DNA from 3 places in the Streptomyces sp. NPDC048290 genome. Region 2 is predicted to be linked to each of the others. Evidence: riboswitches for the same ligand, from Rfam matches in the RefSeq annotation. Region 2 holds a riboswitch; each other region holds the start of a gene.
What was found. A riboswitch is a leader RNA that binds a small molecule or an ion and turns the genes downstream of it on or off. The one in region 2 is predicted to bind cobalamin.

Region 1 (3,868 bases), on a different contig from region 2:
ACCTATACCGAACGTTTACCCACGGCGAACCGGCTGACGGTCACCTGCTACCGCTCCGGTCCCGGATCGCGCGGACGATCCCGGAGAAGTCCTCACCCACGCCCGTCTGTTCGGCATACATGGCATACAACTCGGCTGCTCTGAGATCGAGTTGGGTGTCGACACCGCCCGCATGGGCCGCCGGGGCGGACGCGGCGGCCTCCAGACCGGGACCCGGCGTCACGGCCAGGTCGTAGCCGCGCACCCGGTGTCCGGCGGTGGCGAGGCTGGCGGCCATCGGGGCGCCCATGTGCCCCGGCCCGACGAAGGCGACCGTACGGGCGCTCACCAGGCCGCCTCCTCGGTGCCGCCGGACGCGGCGAGGCCCAGTTCGCGGGCGCCGAGGGGCTGGAAGTGGCGGGCCACCTCGGTGTCCGTGACCTCGGCCAGGGTCGCCGGGGACCAGCGTGGGGCGCGGTCCTTGTCGACGACCTGGGCGCGGATGCCCTCGACCAGGTCGGGGGCGGTGAGCGCGGCGAGCGAGACGCGGTACTCCTGGTCGAGGACCTGCTCCAGGGAGCCGAGCCGCCGGGCGCGGCGCAGCGCGGCGAGGGTGACCTTGAGCGCGGTGGGCGACCTGGTGAGCAGGGTCTCGGCGGTCTCCTTGGCGGCGGGGTCGCCGTGCGCGAAGAGGCGTTCCACGATCTCCTCCACGTCGGGGGCGCTGTAGCAGGCGTCGATCCAGGCCCGGTGGGCGGCGAGTTCCCCGGCGGGCGGCGGCTGCGCATGGCGGGCGAGGGCGTCCCGGACGGGCAGGTCGCCGAGGTCGGCGAGGAGGGCGGGCAGGGTCGCGGCGGGGACGTAGTGGTCGGCGAGGCCGGTGAGCAGGGCGTCCCCGGCGCCGATCGCGGCGCCGGTCAGGGCGAGGTGGGTGCCGAGTTCGCCGGGGGCGAGCCCGAGGAGGTGGGTGCCGCCGACGTCGGGCACGAAGCCGATGCCGGTCTCGGGCATCGCGACCCGGGAGCGCTCGGTGACGATCCGGACGCTGCCGTGCCCGGAGAGCCCGACCCCGCCGCCCATGACGATGCCGTCCATGACGGCGACGTACGGCTTGGGATAGCGGGCGATCCGGGCGTTGAGGTGGTACTCGTCGTACCAGAACGCGGCCGTGGCGGTGCCGTCGCCGTCCCGGGCGTCGGCGTGGATGGCGCGGATGTCGCCCCCGGCGCACAGCCCGCGCTCCCCGGCGCCGGTGAGCACGACGGTCTCGACGGCGGGGTCGGCCGCCCAGTCGGTGAGGGCCCGGTCGATGTCCCGGACCATGGCGTGGCTGAGCGCGTTGAGCGCCTCGGGCCGGTCCAGGACGACATGGGCGGCCCGCCCCCGGACGTGGAACTGGACCCCGCTCATCCGAACGCCTCCGTCAGTCCGCGGGCCACGATGACTCGCATGATCTCGTCGGTTCCTTCCAGGATCTGCTGGACCCGCGGGTCGCGCACGATCTTCTCGATGCCGTACTCGCTGAGGTAGCCGTAACCGCCGTGCGGTGGGAGCGCCCGGTCGGCGACCGTGTACCCGGTGTCGGTGGCGAACCGCAGGTACGGGGCGATGGGCGCATGGGTCGTCTGCTCTCCTCGGATGGGATCAGCGGCGTTCCGGGTCGAGGGGTCCGGGAAGGGCTGGAGACCGTCAGAGAGCGGTGAGGCGATCACGGCCAGGACTGCGAAGTCACTGGTGGGGCGGGGTGCACACCGGTGCCATGCGTGTCTGCTCCATCCTCGTGGACCACACGGAACGAAACCCCCGGCCGGTATCCTGACTCCCGGATCAGCGCGCGCCGCCCACCTTCCCGACGACTCTGCCCTCTCGTCAGTGGCGTGTCGCCCGACGGTGGACTCCCCGGTCACAGTGGCGGGACCGGGCCGGAGTCACACCGGCTTCCCCGCACCGCGGGCCATGCCCCCGACTATATAGTTGGACGTCCTACTAAATCCAGCGAGCCGCCCCCTAGGCTCCCGCCATGCGCATCGCCTCCCTGCTCCCCGCGGCCACCGACATCGTCGCGGAACTGGGCCTGGCCTCCCGCCTGGTCGGCCGTACGCACGAATGCGACTGGCCGCCCCAGGAGGTGGCACAGGTCCCCGTGGTGACCGGCGCTGACCTGGACCAGGACCGCCTGTCCAGCCGGGAGATCTCCGACGCGGTCGGCGGCGCGGCACACTCCGGCTCCTCCCTCTACACCCTGGACACCGAGGCCCTGGCGGCGGCCCGCCCCGACGTGGTCCTGACCCAGGACCTGTGCGCGGTCTGCGCGGTCTCCTACGAACGGGTCGGCACGGCGGTCCGCGCCCTGAACGCCGACACCCGCGTCCTGAGCCTCGAACCCCGGACCCTGGACGACGTCCTGGACTGCCTGGTCACGGTCGGCGACCTGCTCGGCGTACGGGACCGCGCGGAGCGCCGCCGGGCGGACCTGACGGCCCGTCTGTCCCGGGTCCGCGCGGCGACCGCACGGGGCCCCCGTCCCCGGGTCGCCGCGATCGAATGGCTCGACCCCCTCTGGCCGGCCGGCCACTGGGTCCCGGACCAGATCACGGCGGCGGGCGGCACACCCCTGCTCGCCTCCCCCGGCGACCACACCACCCCGACCACCTGGGAGGCCCTCCGCGCCGCCGCCCCGGACGTCCTCCTGCTCCTCCCCTGCGGCTTCCCCCCCGACCGCACCCTGCGCGAGACCCACCTCCTCACCACCCTCCCCGGCTGGCAGGACCTCCCCGCGGTCCGCGAGAACCGCGTCTGGGTCCTGGACGGCCCGGCGTACTACAACCGCCCCGGCCCACGGGTGGTCCGGGGGGCGGAGGTACTGGCGTGGGTGCTGAGGGGGGTACGGGCGGGGGCTCCGGTGACGACGGCCGAGGCCCGCCTGCTGCCCGCCTGACGGCACCGTCGCGGGGGACCGGACACCCGGCCTCAGCCCCCCGGGCGGACCTCGGTCAGCGGACGTCCACGTAGTCGCCGGGCGCGGTCGCGGTCGCCGTGGTGGAGGAACCGGCGAAGGAGTAGCGCCAGTAGCCGTCCGTCGCCGCCTTCACCGTGGTCCTCAGCTTTCCGGAGCGGTCGGTGGTGACCGTCTTCACCGTGGTGTAGGCGGACGCCCCCTTCTTCCGGAACTGGAGCTTCACCTTCTGGCCGGCGTAGCCGGGATAGCCGCCGCGCATCTCCCAGTCCGCGTGTTCCAGCAAGCCGGTGACGGTCAGCGTCTTGCCCTTGGCCACCGGCTCGGGACCCGCGTTGGCGTTCAGCATGGCGTCCCGCAGCACGGACACGGACTTGGCGGAGTGCAGATCGGCATGGCTCCTGCCGTCGGCGGAGCGCGCCCAGACGGCCGCCTTCCAGGTGCCGGCGAAGGAGTTGCGGCCTAGCTGTCCGCGCGGATAGAGGTAGGCGAACGGAGTCGTGCACCTCGACGTGGTCGCGTTCACCTTGGTGCAGGTCGCCGCGAACGCGCCGTGCAGAACGGCGACGGGGCTGGCGTACGAACCCCGGTAGAGATACAGGTCCCCGCTCGCGATCCCCGACGGGTCGGTGGCCGTGAACGTGGCGTTGAAGCTCTGGAGATGCTCGTGGGACAGCCGCACCGGCTTGTTCGCGTTGACAGTGACGTTCGAGATACGGGTCGAGCCCACCACCTCGTCGCCGTCCGGTGCCGGACCGGCGAACGCCCGGGTGATCGTGCGGGTCAGACTGCCGCCCTGGTCGTCGGCGGCGGTCACCCGCAGCGTGACGAACGAGGCCCCGGCGGGGACATGGACCGTGGCCGAACCGTCTGCGGCGACCGGTGACTCGGTCCAGGTCCGGCCGTCGTCCGTCGAGTGGGCGAGTCCGGTGA
Region 2 (3,868 bases):
GCTCTCCACGTCGTCCTGGATGTGCTCCCCGAGCAACTGGAACCCCCCGCAGATCCCGAGCACCGGCAGCCCGCCCGCCGCCCGCCGCAGCAACGCCTCGGAGAACCCCCGCTCCCGCAGCCACGCCAGCGCCCGGACCGTCCCCCGCGTGCCGGGTACGACGACCAGATCGGCGTCGGCGATCTCCTCGGGCCGGTCCACGAACCGCACCACCACACCAGGTTCGGCGGCGAGCGCGTCGGCGTCGGTGAAGTTGGACATCAGCGGGACGGCACAGACGGCGACCCGCAGCACGTCCGCCCCCGCGGGCTCCCCGGCCACCGCCCCGCGTGCCGCCGCGCTGAGCCCGTCCTCCTCGTCGATGCCGAGCCCGTGCCGGAACGGCAGCACCCCGTACGACGGCCGCCCGGTGAGGCCCTTGAGCATGTCGAGGCCGGGCGCGAGCAGCGACACGTCCCCGCGGAACTTGTTCACCAGGAACCCGGCGACCAGCGCCTGGTCCTCCGGCGACAGCAGCGCGACCGTCCCGAAGAACGAGGCGAACACCCCGCCCCGGTCGATGTCCCCGACCACCAGCACGGGGAGCCGGGCGTTGCGGGCGATCCCCATGTTCACGATGTCGGTCCGGCGCAGATTGATCTCGGCGGGACTCCCGGCGCCCTCGCACACCACGACGTCATGGGTCCGCCGCAGCCCGTCGAGACACTCCAGGACCGTGCCCAGCAGGCGTTCCTGGCGTCCGCCGTGGTAGCCGCGCGCGCTCAGCTCGCCCACCGGCCGCCCCATCAGCACGACCTGGCTGCTGCGCTCCCCGCCCGGCTTCAGCAGCACCGGGTTCATCGCCGCCGTCGGTTCGATCCGGCACGCCTGCGCCTGCATGGCCTGCGCCCGCCCGATCTCCGCGCCCTCGCGGGTCACGAACGAGTTCAGCGACATGTTCTGCGCCTTGAAGGGCGCGACCTTGACGCCCCGCCGCACCAGCCACCGGCAGATCCCGGCGGTGACGACGCTCTTGCCCGCGTCGGAGGTGGTACCGGCGACGAGGATGCCGCGGCCGGTCATCGGACGGATTCTGTTCGGGTGGGCTCGAACCGAGCGGGTTCTGTTCGGGTGGGCTCGAACCGAGCGGGTTCTGTTCGGGTGGACTTGAACCGAGCGGGTTCTGTTCGGGTGGACTTGAACCGAGCGGATTCTGTTCGAGTGGGCTCGAACCGAGCGGGATCGGTTCGGATGCGCTCGAACCGAGCGGGATCTGTTCGGATGAGGTCGAGTCGGGCGGGCTCCGTCCGCACGGGTGTGCCGCCCCGCGACCCCCCGGCGTACGCCGCCCACCCCAGCGCCCCCGCCACGCCCGCCCCCAGCGCCAGCCACTGCACCCGGCGGGAGAGCCGTACCGCCCGCTCGATGTCGGCGACCGTCACGGCCCGCCCCGTCCCGTTCAGCACCGGCCGCCGTTCGACCCGTCCCGCGTACGACAGGGTCCCCCCGAGCCGGACGCCCAGCGCCCCGGCGAAGGCCGCCTCCACGACCCCGGCGTTGGGACTCGGATGCTTCCCGGCGTCCGCCCGCCATGCCCGCCACGCCCCCCGGGGATCACCCCCGGCGACCACGGCGAGCGCCGCCGTCAGCCGTGCCCCCGGCCACCCCGCCACGTCGTCCAGCCGCGCCGCCGCCCACCCGAACCGCCGGTAGCGCGCGGAGCGGTGACCCACCATCGCGTCCAGCGTGTTCACCGCCCGGAACCCCAGCAGCCCCGGCACACCACCGACGGTCCCCCACACCAGCGCCCCCACCACCGCGTCGGAGGTGTTCTCCGCGACCGACTCGACGACCGCCCGCGCGATCCCGTCACCGTCCAGCGTCTGGGGATCGCGCCCGCACAGCCGCGGCAGCAGCGCCCGCGCCCCGGCCAGGTCCCCGGCCGTCAGTGCCCGCCCGACCGCCCGCGCCTCCCGGCCGAGCGAGGTGCCGCCGACCACGGCCCAGGTCGCCGCGCCGGTCAGCGCGACGGAGGCGGCGGCGGAGCACCGTACGGTACGGGCCGCCGCCGTGCCCAGCGCCATGGCGCCGCCCACGCACACGGCGGTGTGCAGGGCGCCCCAGCCCCGGTGGTCGCGCCACAGCAGTCGTTCCACGGCGCCCGCGGCCCGGCCGAACCCGGCGACCGGATGCCCGCGGCGCGGATCGCCGAGGAGCAGATCACCGAGGAGCCCGGCGGCGGCGCCGTACGCGAAGTCGCGTCCGGCGGCCACGGCTCAGCCGGCCGTCGGGACGGTCGACGGGATCGTGGTTCCGGTGGCGCGCCTCGATCGGCAGCCGTGCATGGCGACCTGTCCTCACTCAGGGTGTCCGCGCCCTGGTTCGACGTAAGCGGCGGTGAGAGTTCCTGGCTCCCGGGGTTCTCCCCCGGTGACAGTGGCGGGACCGCGCCGGATTCGCACCGGCTTCCTCTCGTGTCGCCGTTGTTGGCCCCGGAAGTCCACCACGGGCCTGGAGAAACCGTCAACCAGCCATTGACCAGCGGCGGAAGAGCGTGCCACGCCCCTGGGGACCCGTCCGCACACACCACGGAGGGCGGGTACGGACCCAGATACGTCAGGGTCCTTACCCGCCCTCCGTACCGCGCGCGGGGCGCGTGCGAGGCACATGTGAGGCGCGTACGGCTGTACGGCCGTGGCGCCGCTGTCAGGCGACGATCAGATAGATCCCGTACGCCACGGCCCCGAGGCACGCCGCGAAGCAGGCGTAGGCGCCGGTGACCGCGAGCGCCGCGCTCCCGCCGGTCTCGGCCGCGCGCTCATGGCGCGACAGCCCCGAGATGGCGAGGGTGAACAGGCCGACGAGGGCCACGGTGACCACGAGACTGACTCCGAAGACGGAGCCGAGGGCCGCCCAGTCGATTTCCATGCTGCTGAGTCCTTTGAATCCTTGGTGGGGTCGGGGGAGGGGCGCGGGGTCAGACCGTGGCCTTGGGCGCGGCCGGATCGGGACCGGTGCCCGGGACGGGCGTGGCCGCGGCGGTCGCCTGCGCCGGGACGGTGGCCGCGGCCCCTTCGGCGGCGACGGTCGGCGGCGGTGTCACGGCGGCGACGGCGGCGGTGACCACACCGGGCGCCTCGTCGGGCGCCACGCCCGGACCGGTGCCGTCGGTGCTCCCGGCGCCGGTGTCGCCGTCGGTGTCGTTGACGTTGGTGTGGTCGACGATCTCGCGCCGGGACAGCTTCCAGATCCAGGCGCTGGAGCCGACCAGGAAGATGGCCACCAGGGCGGTGCCCCAGGCCCCGGCGCGGCACACCCACTCGGCGAGCGCGCCCACCACGGCGGCGGCGGGCAGGGTCAGCCCCCAGGCGACGAACATCCGGGTGGCGGTCGACCAGCGGACCACGCCGCCCTTGCGGCCGAGGCCCGCGCCCATCACCGCGCCGGACACGGAGTGCGTGGTGGAGAGCGAGAAGCCGAGGTGGGAGGAGGCCAGGATGACCGTGGCGGCGCTGGTCTGGGCGGCGAAGCCCTGCTGCGGCTGGAGGTCGGTCAGGCCCTTGCCCATGGTGCGGATGATCCGCCAGCCGCCCAGGTAGGTGCCGAGCGCGATGGCCACACCGGCGGAGACGATGACCCAGGTGGGAGGGTCCGAGTCGGGGGCGAGCGCGCCACCGGCGACCAGGGCGAGGGTGATGATGCCCATGGTCTTCTGGGCGTCGTTGGTGCCGTGCGCCAGCGAGACCAGACCGGCGGAGGCGATCTGCCCGGCGCGGTAGCCCTTGGCGGAGGACTTGCTCCCGGCGGACTTCTTGCCGAGGGAGTAGGTGAGCCGGGTCGCGAACATCGCCGCGAGGCCGGCCACCAGCGGGGCGGCGATCGCCGGGAT
Region 3 (3,868 bases), on a different contig from region 2:
GCGACCGCCACCCCCGCCCAGATCGCCACCTCCAAGACCAACGGGGTCGCCTACCTCGACAGCCTCCAGGCGGCCGACGGCTCCTACGCCGGGTCGGGGCTGTCCAACGAGTGGGCGTTCAGCGCGTTCGCCGCGGCCGGTACCGCCGCCGTGGACGTCGTACCGGGCACCGACACCAGCAAGAACGCCAGAACCGTCTACCGCAATCTGCTGGCCACCAGCGGCTGGCCGTCCGCCTCCCCGGTCGTCACCGACTACGAGCGCGGCACCCTCAACGCGTACGCCGCCGGGATCGACCCGGCCCGCGTCTCGGCCTCCCGCAACCTGATCGCCGACATCTACCGCTACTGGCAGACCGCCGAACCCGGCTACTTCGGCCCGTCGGCCAACTTCAACGGCACGGTGTTCGCCGCGCTCGCCCTGAACGGCGCCCGCACCCAGGCCGGGCAGATCCGCGTCCCCCAGTCCCTGCGGGACGCCATGGTCACCCGTATCCGGGCCAACCAGCACAACGACGGCGGCTGGAACTTCAGCAAGGCCGAGGGCAACCCGACCCAGCTCGCCGCCGCCAGCGACATCGACATGACCGGCGCCGCGATGGCCGCGCTGTGCGTGTCCGGCGTCCCCAACACCGACCCCGACATCACCCAGGCCAAGGCGTTCCTGAAGAGCAAGCTGGTGTCGAACAGCGGGGCCTTCCTCGCCATGTTCGGGGCGAACACCGACTCCAACGGCTGGGCGGTGTCCGGCCTTAACGCCTGCGGCATCAACCCGCAGACCGGTGACTTCCTCACGCCGATGGGCAAGACACCGGTGGACTTCCTGATCGCCCAGCAGTTCAACCCGGGCGGCGGCTTCAAGTACCTGCCCAGCGACACCGCCCCGTCCGCCTATGCCTCCATCGACGGGCTGCGCGCGGTCGCGGGCGGCGGCTTCACCTCCGCCCCGCCGCTGCCGACGACGGTGGGCGCCCCGCAGTGGGTGGGTCAGTCCACCTTCACCTCCGGCACCGCCACCAAGCTGGCGCTGACGGTCGACGACGGCAGCGGCACCCTCAAGGTCTGCTCGGTCGCGATCACCCCGACCGGTACGACCACCACCCTCGGCGCGGTCCTGGACGCCGCGGCCTCCGCCGCGACCCCGGCGGGCTGTGTCACCTCGGTCACCCCGGCCTCCGGCACCGGCACGGTCACCGCGCTCAACGGCAAGGCCAACAGCGGCTCCAGCACCTGGAAGGTCAGCACCGACGGAGCGGCGTTCACCGCGGCGACCCGGGGCGCCACGGTGAACGTGGGCGACACCCTCGCCCTGCGCTGGGGCGTCTGAGAGGCGCGGGCCGGGGACGCGGTGACGTCCCCGGCCCGCACCGCCGCGCTCTAGAACGTGGTCCAGGTGAAGGCGACCTTGTCCCCCGCGTTCAGCTTGAACTGGCAGCCGCCCACCGGGGTCGGGGTGCCGTTGACGGAGATGTTCCAGTAGGCGACCCCGCCGCCGGTGACGTCCTTGATGGACTCCACGAAGAAGTCCTCGAACGACGGGTACCAGGTGCCGTCCCACGTGAAGTGGTGCTTGCGGGCCGCGTCGTCGAGCGCCGCGGTCGGCGTGGGCACGGCGCTCGGGTGGGCGCCGCCGTTGGTGCCGTCGCATCTGTGGGTACCGCCGGTGGCGGTGGTCACCTCATGCCCCTTGGTCTTGACCTTCCCCTTGAACAGCAGCCCGTCCGGGCCCTGCACGGTCAGGGACACCTTGACCGGGGCGTTGGTGTTGGTGGCGGTGCCCGCGTGGGCGACGGCCGGGGCCGAGGAGAGGGCGAGCCCGAGGGCGGACGCGGCGACGAGGGTCCGGTAGGACCGGGAGACGGTGGATGTGCGGCGCATGGCTGTGCCTTCCTGGTGCGGCGGACCGCCCGCGCGACGGAAGGCACCGGCCACGACGGGTCGGCGCTCCCGGCTTCACGCTGCGGACCATGACAGTGGAAGCGGTATGTCACGCACGCCGGGTGTTCCGACTCACGGCCGCCGTGGGGCCGTTCACGGTTGCAGGCCAGCGCCGGACTTCCACCGGCTTCCCCCGCACGTGCGCCTCTTCGGTTGTGGCGCCCGGCCGCTGGGGACCGGACCCGGTGATGCTACCGGCGCGGGACGGCCGCGGTCAGGGGAACTCCGGGACGGCGGTCGGGAGGACGGGCGGGGGAGGGGGGACCGGGGCGGGGAGGGCGGACCCCGCCGGGGGGAGGGGGACCCTGATATCGCCAGCCCTGACACCACCGCCCCGCCGAAGCCGAGCCGAAGCCGCTGCCGATACCGCGCCTCCGCCGAAGCCGCCGCCCCCGCCGAGAGCGCCCCGCCGAAGCCGCCGCCCCGACCGCCCGCCCCGCCGCTCACGTCCCGTTCAGTGCCACCGTCGGATGCAGCCGTGACGCCCGCACCGCCGGATACAGGCCCGCGAGTGCCCCGATGCACAGCGTCGCGGCGAGCCCGCCCACCGGCGCCCACACCGGCACCACCGGCCGCCAGCCCTGCGCCAGCGCGAACCCCCAGGTGGCGGCCGTGCCCAGCACCGCGCCCGCCGCCCCGCCCAGCGCCGACAGCAGCAGCGACTCCATCAGGAACTGCACCCGCACCGCGCCCCGGGTGGCACCGAGCGCCCGGCGCAGCCCGATCTCCTGACGCCGCTCCAGCACCGAGATCACCATCGTGTTGGCGATCCCGACCCCGCCGACCAGCAGCGCCACCGCGCCGAGCCCCAGCATCAGCGCCGTCAGCCCCCGGTCCGTGGCCGCCTTCGCGGCGAGCGCGTCCGACGGCCGGGACACCTTGATGTACCCCTCCGCCCCCGGGCTCACCGTGCGCGCCAGCACCGCCCGCACCTCGTCGACCGTGGCGTCCGGCGACCGCTCGAACACCATCGAGGGCCGCCCGTCGAACCCGAAGTACCGCTCCGCCGCCGGGAACCCGACCAGCGCCACCCGGTCCAGGTTCGGCACCAGCTCCACCGGCTCCAGGATGCCGACGACCACCATCTGCTCGTCGTCCATCACGATCGTCTCGCCCGGCGCGGTCACCCCGAGCCGTTCGGCGGCCAGCGCGCCGAGCACCGTCACCGGCAGCCGCTCACTGGCCCGGTCCAGCCAGACGCCCCGCGCCACCTCCGCGTTCAGCGCGGTCAGCAGATCGGTGCGGGCCGCCTGCGCGGTCACCCCCGCCGTCCGCTCCTCGGGCACCACGGCGCTGCGCCGGATACGGGCGTCCACCTGACCGGTCGCGGTGGCGTGCTCGACCGGACCGATCCGCTCCACCATCGCCACCGCCGACTTCGGCAGCCGCACCTCCCGCGCCCCCGTGTCCGGGATGACCTCCGCGGTCAGCAGATTGGTGCCGAGCCGGTCCAGGCGGGCCATCAGATCCGCCTTGCTGGACTGCGACAGCCCCACCACCGCGACCATCGTGGCGATCCCCAGCGCGATGCCCAGCGCCGACAGCACCACCCGGGTCCGCCGGGACCGCAGCCCCACCGCGCCCAGCCGCAGCACATCGGCCGGGAGCAGCCGGGACGGCACGGGCGGGCGCGGTCGCCCGGTGAGCGGCCGGGTCCGCCGCACGCTCCTCACCGGACCTCCCCGCGCGAGTCGGCGACGATCTCCCCGTCCCTGACCTGGACACGGCGGGGCAGCGACCGGGCGATCCCCGGATCATGCGTGATCACACAGACCGTGGTCCCGGCCGTGTTCAGCTCCCGCAGCAGCCGCATCACGGTCTGCCCGGACGCGCTGTCCAGCGCCCCCGTCGGCTCGTCCGCCAGCAGCAGTTCCGGCTCCCCGACCAGCGCCCGCGCGATGGCCACCCGCTGGCGCTCACCGCCCGACAAC

Region 1: another riboswitch for cobalamin. It lies ahead of AB0D49_RS32725 (acyl-CoA dehydrogenase family protein); the one in region 2 lies ahead of AB0D49_RS31165 (cobalamin biosynthesis protein).
Region 3: another riboswitch for cobalamin. It lies ahead of AB0D49_RS28135 (DUF4430 domain-containing protein); the one in region 2 lies ahead of AB0D49_RS31165 (cobalamin biosynthesis protein).

Annotation. Positions count from the first base shown of each region.
Region 1 is NZ_JBEZLM010000024.1:147,889-151,756, reverse strand. Features, by position in the region: partial or broken gene AB0D49_RS32740 (3-hydroxyisobutyrate dehydrogenase) at 41-190, opposite strand; partial or broken gene AB0D49_RS32735 (NAD(P)-binding domain-containing protein) at 236-328, opposite strand; gene AB0D49_RS32730 (enoyl-CoA hydratase/isomerase family protein) at 325-1,389, opposite strand; partial or broken gene AB0D49_RS32725 (acyl-CoA dehydrogenase family protein) at 1,386-1,574, opposite strand; cobalamin riboswitch at 1,767-1,953, opposite strand; gene AB0D49_RS32720 (cobalamin-binding protein) at 2,000-2,917, shown strand; gene AB0D49_RS32715 (hypothetical protein) at 2,973-3,868, opposite strand, start outside.
Region 2 is NZ_JBEZLM010000022.1:93,846-97,713, forward strand. Features, by position in the region: gene AB0D49_RS31160 (cobyric acid synthase) at 1-1,062, opposite strand, end outside; partial or broken gene AB0D49_RS31165 (cobalamin biosynthesis protein) at 1,350-2,252, opposite strand; cobalamin riboswitch at 2,358-2,519, opposite strand; gene AB0D49_RS31170 (hypothetical protein) at 2,686-2,907, opposite strand; gene AB0D49_RS31175 (inorganic phosphate transporter) at 2,957-3,868, opposite strand, start outside.
Region 3 is NZ_JBEZLM010000018.1:161,449-165,316, forward strand. Features, by position in the region: gene AB0D49_RS28130 (hypothetical protein) at 1-1,326, shown strand, start outside; gene AB0D49_RS28135 (DUF4430 domain-containing protein) at 1,377-1,877, opposite strand; cobalamin riboswitch at 1,976-2,095, opposite strand; gene AB0D49_RS28140 (ABC transporter permease) at 2,381-3,610, opposite strand; gene AB0D49_RS28145 (ABC transporter ATP-binding protein) at 3,607-3,868, opposite strand, start outside.